Regions from separate parts of the Vibrio ostreae genome, predicted to be linked through region 2. Evidence: predicted binding sites of a transcription regulator. Region 2 holds the regulator's gene; each other region holds the start of a gene.

Evidence for each region. Region 2 encodes PurR, which represses purine synthesis genes. Its sites were predicted from a motif close to TNANGNAAACGTTTNCNTNA; they were not measured.
Region 1: the regulator PurR is predicted to act here: its motif matches at 1,705-1,724, upstream of KNV97_RS06525 (NCS2 family permease).
Region 3: the regulator PurR is predicted to act here: its motif matches at 1,070-1,089, upstream of purM (phosphoribosylformylglycinamidine cyclo-ligase).

The regions. Positions count from the first base shown of each region.
Region 1 covers NZ_CP076643.1:82,226-85,509, forward strand. The annotation lists gene KNV97_RS06515 (TRAP transporter small permease subunit) at 1-163, shown strand, start outside; gene KNV97_RS06520 (TRAP transporter large permease) at 153-1,472, shown strand; gene KNV97_RS06525 (NCS2 family permease) at 1,747-3,039, shown strand; gene gpt (xanthine phosphoribosyltransferase) at 3,079-3,284, shown strand, end outside.
Region 2 covers NZ_CP076643.1:739,615-742,898, reverse strand. The annotation lists gene torD (molecular chaperone TorD) at 1-316, shown strand, start outside; gene purR (HTH-type transcriptional repressor PurR) at 656-1,663, shown strand; cyclic di-GMP riboswitch class I at 1,827-1,911, shown strand; gene KNV97_RS09530 (TfoX/Sxy family DNA transformation protein) at 2,029-2,619, shown strand; gene KNV97_RS09525 (TVP38/TMEM64 family protein) at 2,796-3,284, shown strand, end outside.
Region 3 covers NZ_CP076643.1:134,385-137,668, reverse strand. The annotation lists gene rluF (23S rRNA pseudouridine(2604) synthase RluF) at 1-119, shown strand, start outside; gene upp (uracil phosphoribosyltransferase) at 203-829, opposite strand; gene purM (phosphoribosylformylglycinamidine cyclo-ligase) at 1,151-2,191, shown strand; gene purN (phosphoribosylglycinamide formyltransferase) at 2,195-2,833, shown strand; gene KNV97_RS06760 (class II glutamine amidotransferase) at 2,935-3,284, opposite strand, start outside.

The sequences.
Region 1 (3,284 bases), 660 kb from region 2:
CGAATATTCCACTGAGCTGATCGCAAACCTGTTCTTTTTGATCAAAGGCCGCGAACTCAATGGCGATGTTCACAAACACGTCCATCTGAGCGAACAGCCGTTTAAGGTCGACAACGACCAGTTGAATTGCGTTTTTGACAAGGAGAACACAAATGGGCATTGAGATGTTAACCCTGGTGTTACTGGGTTGTATTCTGACCGCGTTTGTCCTCGGTGCTCAGGTGGGCCTGGCACTGGGCGGAATTGCCATGGGGGTCGGTTACCTGACCTGGGGCGAGTCGATGTTCAACATCATTCCGACTACAGTGGAAAGCACCTTCTTTAATTTCATCCTGCTCGCTATCCCGCTCTATATCTACATGGGGCAAATCCTGACCCGTTCCGGGATCGGTGATGCGATGTTTAATGCCAGCCAGCTGCTGATTGGCCGCCTGCGTGGTTCTCTGGCGATTAGCGTCATTGGAGTGTGTTCGATGATTGGTGCCATGGTGGGCATTATCGGTGCCGGTATCATGACCTCAAGCTCGATCGCGCTCAAACCTATGTTGGAACGTGGTTACGATAAGAAGCTGGCGCTGGGGGTGATCATGGCCGGAGGCTCGCTGGGGATCCTGATTCCGCCGAGTATTCCGATGATCATGTTTGCTTCGGCGACGCAGAACTCGGTCGGCAAGATGTTTCTTGGCGCTATGATTCCGGCGCTGATTACTATTGTTCTGTTGATCGCTTACGTGGTGATCAGCTGTAAGATGCGCCCAGAGCGTGCGCCGCTCGACAGTGACAACGACATCGAGATCCCGAAAGGGTATGAGATGTTTAAGACCATTCGCGATGGGGCCTCTTCTTTTGCGCTGATCGTCATTGTGCTGGGCAGTATTATTGCCGGGATCGCGACGCCAACCGAATCCGGTGCGCTGGGGGTAGTCGGGGCGATTCTGCTGTCGATTCTGTTTAAACGCTTTAAGCCTGAGTTGTTGATACGCTCAGGTATGCAGACCGCTATGCTGGTTAGTGTGGCCATGTGGATCATTCTCGGCGCGTCGGTATTCAGTAATTTCCATTTGCTGATGGGGATTCAGGGTATGGTATCAGGCTTTACCCGCGACCTCGACCTGCCGCCGATTGTGATTATCATGATGTTCCAGGTGATCATGCTGTTGCTGGGTTTCATCATTGATGAGTTCATCATCGTACTGATGTGTGCGCCGATTTTCACGCCGGTTGCCGTATCGCTCGGTTATGACCCGATTTGGTTCGGGGTGCTGATGATTCTTAACATCGTGATTGCGGTGCAGACACCACCTTATGGTTTTGCCTTGTTCTACCTGAAAGGTATCGCGCCGAAAGGGGTGACGATGATGGATCTGTACAAGTCGGTGACACCATTCATTCTGGTTCAGTTCACCGTGCTGGTCATCTGTATGCTGTTCCCGGAACTGGTCACCTGGTTGCCTAACAAGGTGATGAATTAGCGGGGTTGAAATGTGATCAACTGAAGTATATTCTGCAACTCTCCTGGCGCTGATTCAGTAAAGGGAGAGTTGGATCTCATTTTTCCAAGTCATTAAAAAAATTGGTATTTTTGCTCTAAAAACCCGCGTTTTTGTGTCATTCTGGCCTTATTCTGTTCCTGCCTGCTTCTCGTTCCCATAAATTCTGTCTGGAATTTGTGATTTGATAACTTTATAATCTGCGCCCAATCGATTACGCAACCGTTTACTCTTTTACCTTTATTAGGAATCGAACATGCTGGAAAGGCTATTCAAACTCAGTGAATATGGCACTAACGTGCGCACTGAAGTCATTGCCGGGATCACCACCTTCCTGACCATGGCTTACATTATTTTTGTTAACCCTGCGATTCTTTCCGACGCCGGAATGGATCACGGCGCCGTGTTTGTCGCGACCTGTCTGGCAGCGGCGGTCGGCTGTTTCATCATGGGCTTCGTGGCTAACTACCCCATCGCACAGGCGCCGGGTATGGGTCTGAACGCATTCTTCACTTACTCAGTTGTACTGGGTATGGGTTACACCTGGCAGGTTGCGCTGGCAGCAGTATTCTGCTCGGGCGTGCTGTTTATCATTCTGAGTCTGTTCAAGATTCGTGAGTGGATCATCAACTCGATTCCATTGTCGCTGCGCACCGGTATCTCGGCGGGTATCGGCCTGTTTCTGGCGTTCATCGCGCTGAAGAATGCGGGTATCGTGGTTGATAACCCGGCAACTCTGGTTTCACTGGGTGGCATCACTTCTCTGCCTGCAGTGCTGGGTTCTCTGGGCTTCTTCCTGACCATCGCGCTGGTCCACCGCAACGTGAAAGGTGCTGTTATGATCGCAATCCTGGCGATTACTGCACTGGGTCTGCTGTTTGGTGATGTACAGTGGGGCGGCATTGTGTCTGCGCCACCAAGTATTGCGCCGACATTCCTGCAACTGGATTTCTCTTCTGTATTTGAAGTCGGCATGATTTCGGTTGTGTTTGCCTTCTTGTTCGTCGATCTGTTTGACACTGCCGGTACGCTGGTGGGTGTGGCAAGTAAAGCGAACCTGATTGGCGAAGACGGCAAAATTCCACGTCTTAACCGCGCACTGCTGGCGGACTCTACCGCAACTTCAGTGGGCGCTCTGCTGGGTACCTCAAACACTACCTCTTACGTTGAGAGTGTATCAGGTGTCGCAGCAGGCGGTCGTACCGGTCTGACTGCGGTTGTGGTTGGCATTCTGTTTGTGCTTGCACTATTCTTCTCGCCATTAGCGGGTATGATTCCGGCTTACGCAACGTCAGGTGCGCTGTTTTATGTGGCGATTCTGATGTTGTCTGGTCTGGTTAGCATCGACTGGCGTGACCTGACCGAAGCGGCGCCAACCGTCGTGACCTGTCTGCTGATGCCACTGACTTTCTCGATTGCAGAAGGTATCTCAATGGGCTTTATCGCTTACGCAGTGATCAAGCTTCTGAGTGGCAAAGGTCGCAGCGTATCACTCAGTGTCTGGGTGATGGCAATTATCTTCGCGGCTAAATACATTGTGGCTGCGTAAGCGCAGTCCACTACATTTTTTAAAGTTAGGTTTATCACAATGAGCAAAAAATTCGTTATCACTTGGGACAATATGCAGAAGTACTGCCGTGAACTGGCACAACTTCAAATGCCTGCAGAACAATGGAAAGGTATCCTGGGTGTGAGCCGAGGTGGCCTGGTACCAGCAGCAATTCTGGCCCGCGAACTGGGTATTCGTTATGTAGATACCGTATGTATCTCCAGCTACGACCACGATCACCAGCG
Region 2 (3,284 bases):
TGCGTCAGAAATGGCGCAGCTGATGAAAGCCGCCGGCATTGCTAATCCCTCACCGACGCAACCTGCCGATCACATCGCGGTGGAACTCGACTTTCTCGGTCATATGATCATGCGCAGCAATGAGCTGGAGAAACCGGTCCATATGGAGCAGGCATTCGCTGAACAGGCCATTTTTATCGAGAACAGTTTAATCAATTGGGTGCCACAATTTGCCCAGCGGTGCCGTGAGCATGACACCTTCGGATTTTACGCGGCCGTCACTGACCTGCTGGTTGCGTTATTAAAACTCGACTTAGCCTATCTCACCAACGAGTAACAGGCTTTTATAGCGCTTTAGGTGACCTAACCGGTCCGATTTAGTGATGATAATTTAGACTCATCCGATGAATTTCGTTGCGACTTAGAGCGTTGCAGTCTAGAATCTTGGCCGCAAACGATAAAATACAACGTTAAGATGCAAACCGCTGTTTAAGGGCGGTTTTTGTGTTTTTACTACTTATAGGCTTCACTTTGTGTAAAAGCCTAACCGCTGCTGAACCTGAGCATGGCTTCCCCCGAACGGCGGGATATACTGCTCAACGGGCAACATCCATCATGACGTATACCGTTCATGACACAATATTGTTGCATCGGCAGTCATCGACAGGACAAACCTATGGCTACGATTAAAGACGTTGCTCGCCTGGCCGGCGTTTCAACAACAACCGTATCTCACGTAATTAACAAAACCCGTTTCGTTGCAGAAGCTACACAAGAAAAAGTGATGGAAGCGGTAAAAGAGCTGAATTATGCACCAAGTGCCGTAGCTCGCAGCTTAAAATGCAACACCACCCGTACGATCGGTATGCTGGTAACCCAGTCAACCAACCTGTTTTTCTCAGAAGTGATCGATGGCGTAGAAAGTTACTGCTACCGGCAGGGTTACACGCTGATTTTATGTAACACCGGCGGCATCTATGAAAAGCAACGTGACTACATCCGCATGCTGGCAGAAAAGCGTGTTGATGGCATGCTGGTGATGTGTTCGGATCTGACCGAAGAACTGCTGGAAATGCTTGAAGCACATAAAGACATTCCGAAAGTGATCATGGACTGGGGCCCGGAAACTTCTCAGGCCGATAAAATCATGGACAACTCAGAAGAAGGGGGTTACCTCGCGACAAAATATCTGATTGACCATGGACATCAGGATATAGCCTGTCTGAGCGGCCATTTTGTCAAAGCGGCTTGTCAGGAACGTATTGCGGGCTTCCGTCGTGCGATGGCTGAAGCCAATCTGCCGGTATGTGAAGACTGGATCCTGGAAGGTAACTTCGAATGTGATACCGCTGTACTGGCGGCAGACAAGTTGATTGCCATGGATAAGCGTCCAACTGCCGTGTTCTGTTTCAATGACACCATGGCTTTGGGTCTGATCAGCCGTCTGCAACAACGCGGTGTACGTGTACCGGATGATATGTCTGTGATTGGTTACGACAACATCGAATTAGCCGAATATTTCTCACCACCGCTGACGACTATCCACCAGCCAAAACGTCGCGTGGGTAAAAACGCATTTGAGATCCTGCTGGAGCGCATCAAGGATAAAGAACACGAGCGCCGTGTATTCGAGATGCATCCGGAAATAGTAGTACGTGATACGGTAAAACACTTGACAAAATAAGGGTTTTATCGAAAATACGCATCGCATCCCATATGAGCACGCGTTAGTTGTGTTAATTTTGTTGCACCCGTTAAATATAAACTTTAGAATGAGTATCACATTTGCAGACTGTAAATGTGATACTCATTCAATGATTTAATCATCCTTTGATAAAAAGGAGATGTCACGCACAGGGCAAACCATCTGAAAAGGTGGGACGCAAAGCCTCCGGCCTGAACCAGTTTCTGGTAGGTAGCGGGGTTACCGATGGCAAAAATGCATTAATTACGAAGTTGACTCCCTACTGACACACATACTGCATTCTTTTGCTACTCTCTCGGACCTGATTTTGGTGGCGTATTAATTAATACACCGAGACTTAAAGCATGGATAAACCAATACTTAAAGATTCAATGCGGCTATTCGAACAATTAGGACGCGTTAAATCTCGTTCAATGTTCGGCGGATTCGGCATTTTTGTCGATGACACCATGTTCGCATTAGTAGTTAATGATAAATTACACATACGTGCCGACGACGCTTCAACTGCAAAATTTAAGCAACAAGGTTTCGAACCCTATGTTTATAAGAAGCGGGGTTTCCCGGTCGTAACCAAATATTTTGCGTTACCGGAAGACTGTTGGTCAGACACCGGACGTATTCTGGAAGATGCTAAAGCTGCACTTGCCGTTGCAAAAGCAGAACGGGAAACACAAGCCCAGGCAAAACCAGATCGTTTAAAAGACTTACCTAACCTGCGATTAGCGACAGAACGAATGCTGAAAAAAGCCGGCATTCAAAGCGTTGAAGACTTGCAGGAAAAAGGCGCCGTAGAAGCTTACAAAGCAGTTAGACAGTCACATACTTCAGATGTCGGTTTGGAACTTCTGTGGGCACTGGAAGGCGCGATAGAGGGCAAGCACTGGTCAGTAATCCCTCAGGCACGTCGCGACGAGTTGTTACAACGTTTGTCTTAATCCCTTAAAAATCAGAGCAACTTCACTTAATAAAGCACTCGCAAATGCGGGTGCTTTTTTTGTTGTTGGGTGAAATTTGGTTTATGGTGAAAGAAAAACACGATAAAACCTGTCTCACTAATTATCTAGCAAAACATCGCTATTTATCTTTCAGGTTATCACCATCAGGAGCACATATGAGTCGCAAGTGGGTTTGGGGAATTCTGCTTATCGGGATTATCTTAACAGCCAGTATTGTATTGGGCCCTTCCCTGACTCTGGAGAATGCGAAGTTACAGCAATCATTACTCAATGAGTATATTCAGAGCCATTTAATTTCAGCCGCCGCTCTCTATTTCTTCAGCTATCTGGTGATCACAGCATTATCTATTCCGGGCGCAGCGGTTGTCACACTACTGGGGGCCGCGCTGTTTGGTTTTTGGTTAAGCCTGCTGCTGGTCTCATTTGCCAGTACCCTGGGTGCCACACTGGCTTTTCTCAGCAGTCGGTTTCTGCTGCGTGAATGGGTGCAAAAGCGATTTGGGGCCAAGTTGGAAACCATCAACCGCGGTATGGATCGTGATGGCGCCTTTTACCTGTTCTCCTTGCGCCTGATCCCGGTGTTTCCGTTTTTTCTGATTAACTTACTTATGGGGCTGACATCCATCAAAGCCACCCGTTATTAT
Region 3 (3,284 bases), 610 kb from region 2:
CTAAGACTTACAGCGACAAAGCGCCTGCTGCACGTAAACCAAAAAGTTACGTTTCCAACACCTCTCATAAGCCTAATGTCACGCCACGCAAAGGTGGCACACTGAGCCTGAAAAAATAGTACCATCACGCCGAACACGATGATTTGCCAATAAAAAGGGAGCCACTGGCTCCCTTTTCAATTGATAACAAGCGCGTTAAAGCTTACTTAGTACCGAAGATCTTATCACCGGCATCACCCAGGCCTGGAACGATATAACCTTTATCATTAAGTTTCTTATCGATAGCCGCTGTGTACAGCTCAACATCCGGGTGCGCTTTTTCCAGAGCTTCAACACCTTCAGGCGCAGCCACCAGCACCAGAACTTTAATCTGGTTACAGCCTTTCTCTTTCAGAAGATCGATGGTTGCAATCATAGAACCACCGGTCGCCAGCATAGGATCGACCACCAGAGCAATACGCTCTTCCATGTTCGAGGCCAGCTTATTGAAATAAGGTACCGGCTCAAGTGTCTCTTCATCACGGTAAATACCGACTACGCTGATGCGTGCGCTCGGCATGTGCTCCAGAACGCCATCCATCATGCCCAGACCAGCACGCAGAATCGGCACTACCGTTACTTTTTTACCTTTAATTTGCTCTACTTCAACCGGGCCGTTCCAGCCTTCAATGGTGACTGTTTCAGTTTCAAAGTCAGCGGTGGCCTCATAAGTCAGCAGGCTGCCAACTTCGGTTGCTAACTCACGAAAACGTTTAGTGCTGATATCACCTTCTCGCATCAGGCCAATTTTATGTTTCACTAGAGGGTGTTTCACTTCAACAACTTTCATTTCCATCTCCGGCATAATTTAATCAAACTTTCCGATTATACACTGAAATTCTCCTTATGTTGACGTTTGTCCGGGATTTTTAGCGCTGTCATGGCCCGATTCAGCGCGCTTATTCCGCCCTTTAGCCCTTGTGCCACATAACCTTTGCCCCACAAGCCTGCCTCATCCAGGATCCGGTTCGAGGCGGAAAAATCAAATTTGGCGGAAAAATTTCAGGTTACAAAAATGGCAGAAAAAAACTGACGCAAACGTTTTCCTTTTTGTTTTAAGCCCTGTAGAATAACGCCGTTTTCATATCCAACTAGATCGAGGACTTTCCCCGTGAGCGGCAACAACACTTCTCTTAGCTACAAAGATGCTGGCGTAGATATCGATGCAGGCAACGCGCTTGTTGAACGAATTAAAGGTGCAGTAAAGCGTACTCGTCGCCCAGAGGTAATGGGTGGCATTGGTGGCTTTGGTGCATTGTGTGAACTCCCAACCAAATACAAACAACCGGTCCTGGTGTCAGGCACGGATGGTGTGGGTACCAAACTACGTCTTGCTTTGGATATGAAAAAGCATGACACCATTGGTATCGACCTGGTTGCGATGTGTGTAAACGACCTGATTGTACAAGGCGCTGAACCACTGTTTTTCCTTGACTACTATGCAACTGGTAAACTAGACGTGGATACCGCAGCCGACGTAGTATCCGGCATTGCTGACGGTTGTCTGCAAGCTGGCTGTGCCCTGATCGGTGGTGAAACTGCTGAAATGCCAGGCATGTACGAAGGTGAAGACTATGACGTGGCAGGTTTTTGTGTCGGTGTGGTCGAAAAAGAAGATATCATTGACGGCAGCAAAGTTGCCGCCGGCGACGCACTGATTGCTGTGGGCTCCAGCGGCCCTCACTCAAACGGCTACTCTCTGGTTCGTAAGATCCTGGAAGTATCCGGCGCTGACAAAAACGAGCTACTGGAAGGTAAAGCAATCGGCGAACACCTTCTGGAGCCAACCCGAATTTACATCAAATCAGGTTTAAAACTGATTGCTGAGCATGACATTCATGCGATTTCTCACATCACTGGTGGTGGTTTCTGGGAAAACATTCCTCGCGTACTGCCAGAAGGCACTAAAGCGGTTATCGACGGCAAGAGCTGGGAATGGCCTGCAATCTTCACATGGCTGCAACAGCAGGGCAATGTAAACACTCACGAAATGTACCGTACATTTAACTGTGGTGTCGGCCTTGTGATTGCACTGCCAAAAGATCAGGCTCAGGCTGCGGTAGAACTGCTGCAGCAAGAAGGTGAAACCGCATGGGTTATTGGTGAAATCGCCGCTGCTCAGGAAAATGAAGAGCAAGTAGAGATCAAATAATCAATGAAAAGTATTGTTGTTTTAGTTTCAGGAAATGGTACCAATTTACAAGCGATCATCGATGCTTGTGAAACAAGTATTGGCGATGGCAAAGTAACGGCTGTTTTTTCAAACAAAGCAACTGCTTATGGCTTAGAACGGGCTAAAAAAGCAGGTGCGGCTGCAGTGTTTGTCGATCCAAAAGCGTTTGAAACGCGTGATGCATTCGATCACGCCCTGATGCAACAGATCGATGAATATCAGCCGGACCTGATAGTTCTGGCCGGTTACATGCGAATTCTGAGCAGTGAATTCGTGCGCCATTACATGGGGCGCATGATCAATATTCACCCGTCACTGTTGCCGAAATACCCGGGGTTGAACACCTATCAACGCGCTATCCATGCCGGTGATGAAGAGCACGGTACCAGTGTTCATTTCGTTACCGAGCAACTTGATGGTGGCCCGGTGATTCTGCAAGCCAGTGTACCCATCTACGATGAAGATACGGTGGATAGCCTGACCAAACGCGTTCAGGAGCAGGAATACCGCATCTACCCACTGGTGACCCAGTGGTTTGTTGAAGGACGCCTAGAGATGAAAGACGGTAAAGCCTATCTTGATGGTAATCCGCTCGGCATCCACGGCCATCCTGACCAGTAACCGTCTGCGTCCGGGACAAAGTTGACAACAAAAAAGGGTTGATAGCATATCAACCCTTTTTATTTGTCCCAACCCGCCCCAACGACTGGCAGATGCCGGGGCTACGCCAATGGCGCTTTCGGCGACTGGTCTCCCGGTTTACCCGGTACAAACTCAACATCCGCCAGTTGCTCAACATTGGTTGCAATCAGCTCGCCACAATGGAACAGGTTATACTCTCCGGGCTTCATGCGTTGCCAGATTTCATTCATGGTCAATGGCTGAGTCGCGATCACCGATACCACGTCATTCGGTGTGGTCTCTTCCTGGAAATTGACTTCAACATCTTCATCGATCAACGCAGCATGTCCAAATGGCGCGCGACGGGTAATCCAGTATAAGTGGTTAGTGCAATAGCTCATCACGTAGTCGCCATCGGACAACAGCATGTTAAACACGCCTTTGGCACGTA